2 regions of the Streptomyces sp. AK02-01A genome follow, and region 2 is predicted to be linked to the other one. Evidence: predicted binding sites of a transcription regulator. Region 2 holds the regulator's gene; the other holds the start of a gene.
What was found. Region 2 encodes HspR, which represses chaperone genes until heat shock. Its sites were predicted from a motif close to TTGAGNNNNNNNNNCTCAA; they were not measured.

Region 1: lon (endopeptidase La) is a predicted target of HspR. The motif match lies at 2,709-2,727, and genes of this name have one in related genera.

What each region holds. Positions count from the first base shown of each region.
Region 1 covers NZ_JARBAE010000014.1:91,158-96,140, reverse strand. The annotation lists gene PV679_RS15985 (UTRA domain-containing protein) at 1-160, shown strand, start outside; gene lon (endopeptidase La) at 278-2,686, opposite strand; gene PV679_RS15975 (TnsA-like heteromeric transposase endonuclease subunit) at 2,886-3,644, shown strand; gene PV679_RS15970 (Mu transposase C-terminal domain-containing protein) at 3,767-4,983, shown strand, end outside.
Region 2 covers NZ_JARBAE010000033.1:11,263-16,245, reverse strand. The annotation lists gene clpB (ATP-dependent chaperone ClpB) at 1-3, opposite strand, end outside; gene PV679_RS25925 (pyridoxamine 5'-phosphate oxidase family protein) at 148-552, shown strand; gene PV679_RS25920 ((2Fe-2S)-binding protein) at 708-1,028, opposite strand; gene PV679_RS25915 (hypothetical protein) at 1,025-1,261, opposite strand; gene PV679_RS25910 (helix-turn-helix transcriptional regulator) at 1,391-2,374, shown strand; gene PV679_RS25905 (heat shock protein transcriptional repressor HspR) at 2,515-2,979, opposite strand; gene dnaJ (molecular chaperone DnaJ) at 2,990-4,174, opposite strand; gene grpE (nucleotide exchange factor GrpE) at 4,217-4,879, opposite strand; gene dnaK (molecular chaperone DnaK) at 4,876-4,983, opposite strand, start outside.

The sequences.
Region 1 (4,983 bases), on a different contig from region 2:
CAGCGAGGAGGAGCGGGAGGCACTGCGCACCGGACCGGACGAACCGGTCCTGCGACTGACGCGTGTCACCTTCGACAGCGAGGACCGGCCGCTCCAGGTCGACATGATGACCATGCCGGGGCATCTTCAGCGGCTGCGCTACGAGCTCAGGATCGGATGACGACGCGCGGGCCCGAGGAGAACGCGCACGACCGCCGCGTCCGGCTCTTCCGTACCACGCGGCACGGCCCGCGTCCGGCGGTTGTCTGCCGGACGCGGGCCGCTGAGGCGTCTTCCGTCACGCCGCCGAGGCGACCAGTACCTCCGCCGGAGACAGCGCGATCTCCAGCACCTGGCGGACATCCGTCACCGGGTGGACCTCCAGCTTGTCGAGGATCTCGGCCGGGACGTCGTCCAGGTCGGCCTCGTTCCGCTTCGGGATCACGACCGTCGTGATGCCGGCCCGGTGAGCGGCCAGCAGCTTCTGCTTCAGGCCGCCGATGGGCAGGACCCGGCCGGTCAGCGAGACCTCACCGGTCATGGCGACGTCCGTACGGACCAGCCGGCCGCTCAGCAGCGAGGCGAGAGCCGTCGTCATCGTGATACCGGCGCTCGGACCGTCCTTCGGTACCGCGCCCGCCGGGAAGTGGATGTGCACACCCCGGTCCTTCAGATCGGCCACCGGCAGCTCCAGCTCGGCTCCGCGCGAGCGGAGGAAGGAGAGCGCGATCTGCGCCGACTCCTTCATGACGTCACCGAGCTGTCCGGTCAGGGTCAGACCCGAGCCGCCGGTCTCCGGGTCGGCCAGCGACGCCTCGACGAAGAGCACGTCACCGCCGGCGCCCGTGACCGCGAGGCCCGTGGCCACACCCGGCACCGCCGTGCGGCGCTCGGCCGGGTCCTGGGCGGACTCGGGCACATGGTGCGGACGCCCGATCAGCTTCCGCAGGTGCTCGGCGCCCAGGACGAACGGCAGCTCCCGCTCGCCCAGTTCATGCTCGGCCGCGACCTTGCGGAGCAGCCTGGCGATGGCGCGCTCCAGGTTTCGTACGCCCGCCTCACGGGTGTACTCGCCGGCCAGCTTGCGCAGCGCGTCGTCCTCCAGCGTGACCTCGCCGGTCTCCAGTCCCGCGCGCTCAAGCTGCCTGGGCAGCAGGTGGTCTCTGGCGATGACGACCTTCTCGTCCTCCGTGTAGCCGTCGAGCCTGACCAGCTCCATACGGTCGAGCAGCGCCTCCGGGATGGCCTCCAGGACGTTCGCCGTCGCCAGGAACACCACGTCGGACAGGTCGAGTTCGACCTCCAGGTAGTGGTCGCGGAAGGTGTGGTTCTGCGCCGGGTCCAGGACTTCGAGCAGGGCCGCGGCCGGGTCGCCGCGGAAGTCGGAGCCGACCTTGTCGATCTCGTCGAGCAGGACGACCGGGTTCATCGAACCGGCCTCCTTGATCGCCCGGACGATACGGCCCGGCAGCGCGCCGACGTATGTACGCCGGTGGCCGCGGATCTCCGCCTCGTCCCGGACACCACCGAGCGCGACGCGGACGAACTTCCGGCCCATGGAGTGCGCGACGCTCTCACCGAGCGAGGTCTTGCCGACACCGGGAGGACCGACCAGGGCCAGCACGGCGCCGCCGCGACGGCCGCCGACCACACCGAGGCCGCGGTCCGCGCGCCGCTTGCGCACGGCCAGGTACTCGGTGATCCGTTCCTTCACGTCCTCCAGGCCCGCGTGCTCGGCGTCGAGGACGGACTTGGCGCCGCGGATGTCGTACTTGTCCTCGGTCCGCTCGTTCCAGGGCAGTTCGAGCACGGTGTCCAGCCAGGTGCGGATCCAGGAACCCTCCGGGCTCTGGTCGGACGAGCGCTCCAGCTTCTCGACCTCCTTGAGCGCGGCTTCCCGCACCTTCTCCGGGAGATCGGCGGCCTCGACGCGGGTCCGGTAGTCGCCGGACTCGTCCTCGTCGCCCCCGCCGTTGATCTCACGCAGTTCCTTGCGTACGGCTTCGAGCTGGCGCCGCAGCAGGAATTCGCGCTGCTGCTTGTCGACGCCCTCCTGGACGTCCTTGGCGATGGACTCGGCGACATCCTGCTCCGCGAGGTGTTCACGGAGCTGCTCGGTGGCGAGCTTGAGCCGGGCCACCGGGTCGGTGGTCTCCAGCAGCTCGACCTTCTGAGCGGTGGTGAGGAAAGGTGAGTAACCGGAATTGTCGGCGAGCGCGGACACGTCGTCGATCTGCTGGACGCGGTCCACGACCTGCCAGGCACCGCGCTTCTTCAGCCAGTCGGTGGCCAGAGCCTTGTATTCCTTGATCAGGTCCGTCACGGAGCCCGGCAGCGGGTCCGGAGCGATCTCCTCGACACTGAGGCCCTCGACCCAGAGCGCCGCGCCGGGCCCTGTCGTACCGGCGCCGATCCGCACGCGGCCACGGCCCCGGATCAGTGCGCCGGGGTCGCCGTCGGAGAGCCGGCCGACCTGCTCGACGGTGCCCAGCACACCGGTCCCGGCGTACGTCCCGTCGATGCGCGGCACGAGCAGCACCTTGGGCTTGCCCCCGCCTCCTTCGGAACGGGCGGCCGCCTGCGCGGCCTCGACGGCGGCACGGACCTCGGTGTCGGAAAGGTCCAGCGGCACCACCATTCCGGGCAGCACGACCTCGTCGTCGAGCGGCAGCACGGGAAGCGTGAGCGATGTGGACGTGAGAGCCATGATCTCCCCTTCGGCAGTCAAGTTGAGCTATGCCCACTCAATGCTTGTGAGCCTCTGCTTGTTCCCCCGGGATTGTTCGCCCTGAGCGATCACCGCGCGGGTGTCCTGTGAGGGTGAACCTTGCGAAGTCCGGTTCAACCTTGCGAGCGACCTTGCGCAGTCCGGAGTGACCTTGCGAGGGCAGTCCCGTTAAGTCGGCGTGGAACAGAAACTGCAAGCTGTACCTGGTGGGGTAGCCGGGCCTCCTGCCGAAGGCTTTGAGGTCGTGTACGTCGATGCGGACGGGTCAGAGACGAGACGTCCACTGACGGATGCGTGGGCGGTCCGCTTCGAGTCCGTGATGCCCGTACGCGGGTTCCACTCGTACAAGGGGCAACGGCACCTGCCGGGCCTGTGGTGGTCATCGACGGTCAGCGGGCACATCGGCTATGAGTCCTGGCTCGAACGCGATCATGTAATGCTGCTCGACTTCGATCCGTCGGTGACAGGGCTTTCGTCCCAGCCGTTCTGGTTGTTCTGGACCGCCGAGAACGGCAAGGCAATCTCGCACGCCCCAGACTACTTCGCCCGGCGCCAGGACGGTTCGGCGATCGTGATCGACTGCCGCCCGGCAGATCGGCGCGAGCCGCGCGACCGGATGAAGTTCGAGGCGACGCAGAGAGCCTGCGACCTTCTCGGGTGGGAATTCCGGCTGGGCGGCGCCCCCGACCCGACCCGTGTCGGAAACGTGCGGTGGCTAGCGGGCTACCGGCACCCCCGGCACCATATCGAGCCGGTCGCCGCCATGCTCCGGAGAGCGTTCGCCGAGCCGCGGCCGCTGCTGGACGGTGCGGGCCAAGCCGGGGACCCGGTCGCCGTGCTGCCGGTGCTCTTCCACCTGTTGTGGCAGCACGAACTATCCGTGGATCTGTCAGTCCCGCTACACGCCGACGCGCTCGTGTCACCGGAGGTGCTGTGAAGCCGAAGAGCAACCCCTCCTTGTTGCGAACCGGTGACTGGGTCAGCTTTGACGACGGCGACCATCAAGTGGTGGCCCTGACCGGGACCTCGGTGCGGCTCCGCTCAACGGACGGGACCGAAATGGTGGTCCTGGCCTCCTACTTGATGGCCTCTCCGGGCTTCGCGGTCACCGGCACGGATCCGCTGCCCGCGCTCGATCCGGTCGGCCTGCTGAGCACCGTTCCCGCTCCAGCGCTGTCCTCGGCCCGGGAGTGGGAACGGCACGTGGTAGAAGTCGAGACGGGCCTGCCTCCGGACGCCGCGCCTGGAACAACTCCACGTCCGGAATACGACCTGGCCACCCGTTCACTTGCTGAGCGAGAAGCCGCCAAAGCGGTGGAGCTCAAGGTGGGCATCCGCACCGTTCAAGGGCGACGCTACGCCTATGCCCGGCAGGGTCTTTGGGGGTTGGTGGACCAGCGCACGGCACGCCTTGCGGACACGACCGGCCGGGCGGATGCCCGGCTGGTCGCGGCCGTCGAAGAAGTCGTCGCCGAACAGACCACCGCGTCCACCGGCACGCGGTCACGGCTGATCCGGCGTGTGATCAAACGCGTTGAGGAGACATACGGCCCGGGGATGGTTCCGATCCCCAGCCGCAGCACCCTTTACAAGCTCGTGGACCGGCTCTCCTCGGGGCGGCACACGTTCGGCTCGGCGATCACTCGGCGGCAGACCGCGAACCGGCCGCAGAAGACCTTCACGCCGACCTTCGCCGCCCGGCCCGGCGAACAAGTCCAGGTTGATTCCACACCGTTGGACGTGATGGTGGTGCTCGACTCGGGGCAAACGGCTCGCGCTGACCTGACGATCGCGGTCGACGTCGCGACGCGCACCATCTGCGCCGCGGTGCTCCGGCCGGTGGGCACCAAGGCGGTGGACGCATCACTGCTGCTGGCCAAGATGCTCGTTCCCGAGCCGATGCGGCCGGGCTGGGCCGCATCGCTGCGGATGTCCTCGTCCCGGATTCCGCACCAGCGGCTGCTGAACGTGGACGCACGCATGCACCAGTCCGCCGCGAAGCCGGTGATCGTGCCAGACATGATCGTCATCGACGGCGGGAAGGTGTTCCTCTCCGACACCTTCACCCGAGCCTGCGACCGGCTGGGGATCTCCGTCCAACGCGCCCGGCCCCGCACTCCCACCGACAAGGCGATCGTCGAGGCCACCTTCTCCGCGATCAACACGCTGTTCTGCCAACATCTCGCCGGCTACACAGGCCGGAACGTCTCCCGCCGGGGCGAACGCGTCGAGGACCATGCCGTCTGGGCCATTCCCGAACTCCAGGAACTGCTGGA
Region 2 (4,983 bases):
CACGTGCGCTCTCTCCTCCTTGCGCGGAACTCAACTCTGCTTCTTCGAACCTGCACAAAGTTGAGTCTATTCCACTCAAGCCTGAAGCGGGACAGGCCCGGTCGGTGTCCGCGCGTCTCACGGCCGCCCGCGACCTACGCTTCCGGCATGGCCCCTGACGTACACAATCCCAGCCCCGAGTTTCTCGCGTTCTGGCGCGAGCACCACCTGTGCACCCTGACCACGCTGCGTCCGGACGGCAGTCCGCATGTGGTCCCGGTGGGTGTGACCTACGACCCGGAGGCCGGGCTCGCACGGGTCATCACCAACAAGCACAGCACCAAGGTCGCCAACATCCTGGCGGCGGGCACGGAGGGAGCGCGGGTCGCGGTGTGCCAGACGCACCGGCGCCGGTGGTCGACGCTGGAGGGCCGCGCCACGGTACGCACGGAACCGGAGCTGGTCGCGGACGCGGTGAGCCGCTACGCGGAGCGCTACGAGCGCACGCCCGCGCCCAATCCGGACCGGGTCCTCATCGAGATCGCCGTGGACCGGGCGCTCGGCCGCGACTGACCGCCCACAGCCGACCGCCTACGGCTGAGCGCTCCACGGCCGACCGTTCCGCGGCTGAATACGGACAGCACAACGGCGCCATCGTGTTTCAGGTCCACGATGGCGCCGTTGTGTGGGGGAAGTGCCTGAGCGACTTTGAGCGACGGGGGAATCGCTCAGGCACTGCGGGGGGTGGCGATGATGGTTTTTGGTTCGACCAGCTGGTGGTCACGCTGGTCGAGATTGACGAAGATCATGTCGTATCGGATGACACACCGGACCGGCTGCGGAGCCCCCCGCGGCCTCCGAAGGCAGCGGTAGGCACGGACGTCCTCGTCCTCCTCGCGCACGACGACGATCGGCTCTCCGAACAGAGTGACCATCACCGAGTCGCCACGACGGGGAATCGCGGTGACGAGGTCGATGAAGTGCCACCCCGACCGGTAGGCCGTGGCCATCTCCCGCCGGAAGACCCGATCGTCCGGCGGGACGGTCATGCCTCTTCGCCAACCGGCGAGCTGTCCCAGCCGACGTCCACCCCTCCGGTCGGGTTGACCGTCCTGGCCGTGTCCCAGCCGACGTCCGGGTTTCCGTCCGTGTGGTACGCGCCGGCACTCACATGGGAAGCCGCCGCGTCCCAGCCGACATCTCCGGCGACCAGCGCTGCACCGAGTGCTGTCATGGCGACAAAAGCGGCGGCAAGCACCGAGCGAAGCATTTTCGTACGCATAGTCGGCTTCGTCCTCACTTGATAGTTTCTTCTCCCCCGCCACGTCGACGATGTCTTATCCGGACACGTCGGCACCACAGGGTGGATGCATCATGTTCCTGTACGTACAGGAACCTGGGGGGTGGGCATATGACCACGATCTACTCAAGTGAGACACATCGGCACCCTCTCACCGAACTATGCGCCGATGGGACGAGGCTTTACGGCAACGCCCTGCGCTCCGGACGCATCAGCCGCCGCGAGGTCGAACCGGCTCCCTGCCTCATCGACTTCGCACTTCTGCACCCGGACCCGGACGACCCGGACTGGCTGCGCCCTGTTCCGCCCACCGCGGCGCTCGCACAACGCCTACACCCCATCGAGCGGGAGATCCAGGAGCGGCGCGAACTCTCGGTGGAACTGGCCGAATCCTTCGAACCGTTCATGGCCATCAGCGCGCAGGCTCCGCCGACGATTCACGCCATTACCGTGCTGGAAGGTTTCAACCGCATCAACGCGGCTCTGGACGTCGCCATCTCGGAGAGCCGGACGGAGGTGCTCACCGTGCAGCCCGGCGGCGGCCGCAGCGAGCATGTGCTCAGCCAGGCGCTCACGCGCAGCAAGCCGCTGATAGACCGCGGGATAAGCGTGCGGACGCTGTACCAGCACACGGTCCGGCACAACCAGGGCACATTCGCCTACGTGGAACACATGGCGGGCGCCAAGGTGGAGATCCGCACCCTGGAGGAGCTCATAGAGCGCCTGATCATCTGCGACAGGACGGTCGCCTTCATACCGGCGCGTGACGACCGGAAGGTAGCGCTGGAGCTGCGCCATCCGGGCCTGGTCGAGTATCTGACCAAGGTCTTCGAACAGCTCTGGCGGCGCGCCACGCCGCTCGTCGAGGCCATCTCGTACGCGCCGGACCCGGAAGGGATCACGGGCGTCCAGCGGACCATCGCGAAGCTGCTCGTCGAGGGATATGTCGACGAGGCCATCGCCCGCCGGCTCGGGATGAACGTACGCACCTGCCGCGCGCACATCGCCAAGCTCGCCAGCGCCCTCGGCAGCGGCAGCCGCGCCCAGCTCGGATTTCTCATCGCGCAGTCGGGGATCCTGGAGCAGGACGGCTGAGAACCCTCCTCGCCACGCCGAGGAGCCCCGGAAGAGACGGCGGAGCCGGAGAAGGACGCCGGACACGCGAAAGGCCCCCACCGAGCCGGTGGAGGCCTTTCGCGTAAGACCACACGAGACACGCGTGTCGTAAGGCGGCCTCAGTCCGCCGGCCGCTTGGGCCGCCACACCACCAGCGCGCTCGTCTGCTGCACATCCTGATACGGCACCAGATCCCGCCGGTACGAGGCGTGCACCTGCGCCTCGCGCTGCTGCATCGCCACCGCCGCGCCCTCCACCGCCGCCGACAGCTCGGCGACCCGGTCCTGGAGCGCCGCGACCTGGTTCTCCAGTTCGATGATCCGCTTGATGCCGGCCAGGTTTATGCCCTCGTCCTGCGACAACTGCTGCACCTGGCGGAGCAGTTCGATGTCACGCGCCGAGTAGCGGCGGCCGCGGCCCGCCGTACGGTCCGGGGAGACCAGACCGAGACGGTCGTACTGTCTGAGGGTCTGCGGATGCAGACCCGAGAGCTGGGCCGCCACCGAGATGACGTACACCGGCGTCTCCTCGGTCAGTTGGTACGCCCTGTTGAACGACGAGGACTGCCGACGCCGCCCGTCCATGTCCATCGGGTCATGCTCCCTTCGCGGCCTGGAACAGCTCCTCCCGCGGGTCCTCGTCCGCGGTCGCCTTCCGGTAGGCCTCAAGCGCGTCCCTGGCGGACGCGCCGAGATCCTTGGGAACGGCGACCTCGACGGTGACCAGCAGGTCCCCGCGAGTGCCGTCCTTGCGCACGGCACCCTTGCCCCGGGCACGCATCGTACGGCCGTTGGGTGTCCCGGGTGGCAGTTTCAGCGTGACCGGCGGCCCGCCCAGCGTCGGCACCTTCACCTCGCCGCCGAGCGCCGCCTCCGCGAAGGTGACGGGCACGGTGACGGTGAGGTTGTCGTCCCGCCGGCCGAAGACCGGATGGGAGCCGACATGGACGACCACATACAGATCGCCCGCCGGACCGCCGCGCTCACCGGGAGCGCCCTTGCCGCGCAGCCGGATCCGCTGGCCGTCGCTGACGCCGGCCGGGATACGGACCTGCATGGTCCGCGACGACTTGGCGCGCCCGCTGCCCTTGCAGACCTCGCAGGGATCCTGAGCGATCAGCCCACGGCCCTTGCAGTCCACGCACGGGTCGGTGAGCGAGAAGCCGCCGCCGCTGCCGCGCGACACCTGACCGGTGCCCACACAGGTCGGGCAGACCCGCGGAGTGCCGTTCTTGTCGCCGGTACCGGAACACGCCTTGCAGGGCGCCTGGCTGGACATCCGCAGCGGAACCGTGGCCCCGTCGACCGCCTCGGTGAAGCTGAGCGTCACCTCGGACTCGATGTCCTGGCCGCGGCGCGGCTGCGTACGCGTCCCGGCGCCGCCCCGGTTGAAGAGGCCGCCGAAGACATCGCCGAGCCCGCCGCCGAAACCGCCGCCCTGGCCCTGCTGCGCACCGCCCGGGGCGCCGCCGAAGAGGTCGCCCAGGTCGAAGTTGAACGAACCGCCGCCGCCCGCGCCCGGCCCCGGCCTGAATCCGCCGTTGCCGAAGAGGGCGCGCGCCTCGTCGTACTCCTTGCGCCGCTTGGTGTCTCCGAGCACGTCATTGGCCTCGGAGATCTCCTTGAAGCGCTCCTCGGCCTTGGCATCGCCCTTGTTGGCGTCCGGGTGGAACTCGCGGGCGAGCTTCCGGTACGCCTTCTTGATCTCGGCCTCGGTGGCGTCCTTGGGGACGCCGAGAACCTTGTAGTAGTCCTTCTCCACGAAGTCCTTCGTGCTCATTCCCGACGTCCCTCCTCTCCGCCTTCACCGCCGTGCACCGCGTCAGCCCTCGTCCGGGCCACCGCTCTCCCTGTCAGCCGCCGAGTCGGCCTGCTCGTCCGCGGTCTTGGGCTGGGCCCCGGGCTGGGGCTCGGCCACCGCGACGCGAGCGGGCCTGATCGTGCGCTCGCCGAACCGGTACCCCGGCTGAAGGATCGCGACGCACGTCGTCTCCTTGACGTCCGGCGCGTACGAGTGCATCAGGGCCTCGTGGATCGTCGGGTCGAAGGGCTCGCCCTCCTTGCCGAACTGCTGGAGGCCCATCTTCGCGGCCACCGTCTCCAGCGATTCGGCCACCGACTTGAAGCCGCCGACCAGTTCGTCGTGTTCCCTCGCCCGGCCGATGTCGTCGAGCACCGGCAGCAGCTCGGTCAGCAGACTCGCGACAGCGATCTCCTTGACCGTCACCCGGTCCCGCTCCACCCGCCGGCGGTAGTTCTGGTACTCGGCCTGGAGCCGCTGGAGATCCGCGGTGCGCTCGTTGAGCGCCGTACGGACCTGGTCCAGTTGTGCCGTCAGTGCTACTTGCTGTACGTCCCCGGCCGGGGCCGCCGAGCCCGGCTCCTTGGCGGAGGCAGACTCGGCGGGCTTCGGCGTGGCGTCTTCGGGGCCGGCGCCTGAGGGGACGTCGGGCTTCTCCTCGAAGCCCGGGGTCTCCTCCGTCACGCGGCACCGTCCTTCTTCTCGTCGTCGACGATCTCGGCGTCGACGACATCGTCGTCGGCCTGGCCCTGTCCGGCACCGGGCGCCGCGCCACCGGCGGTGGCGCC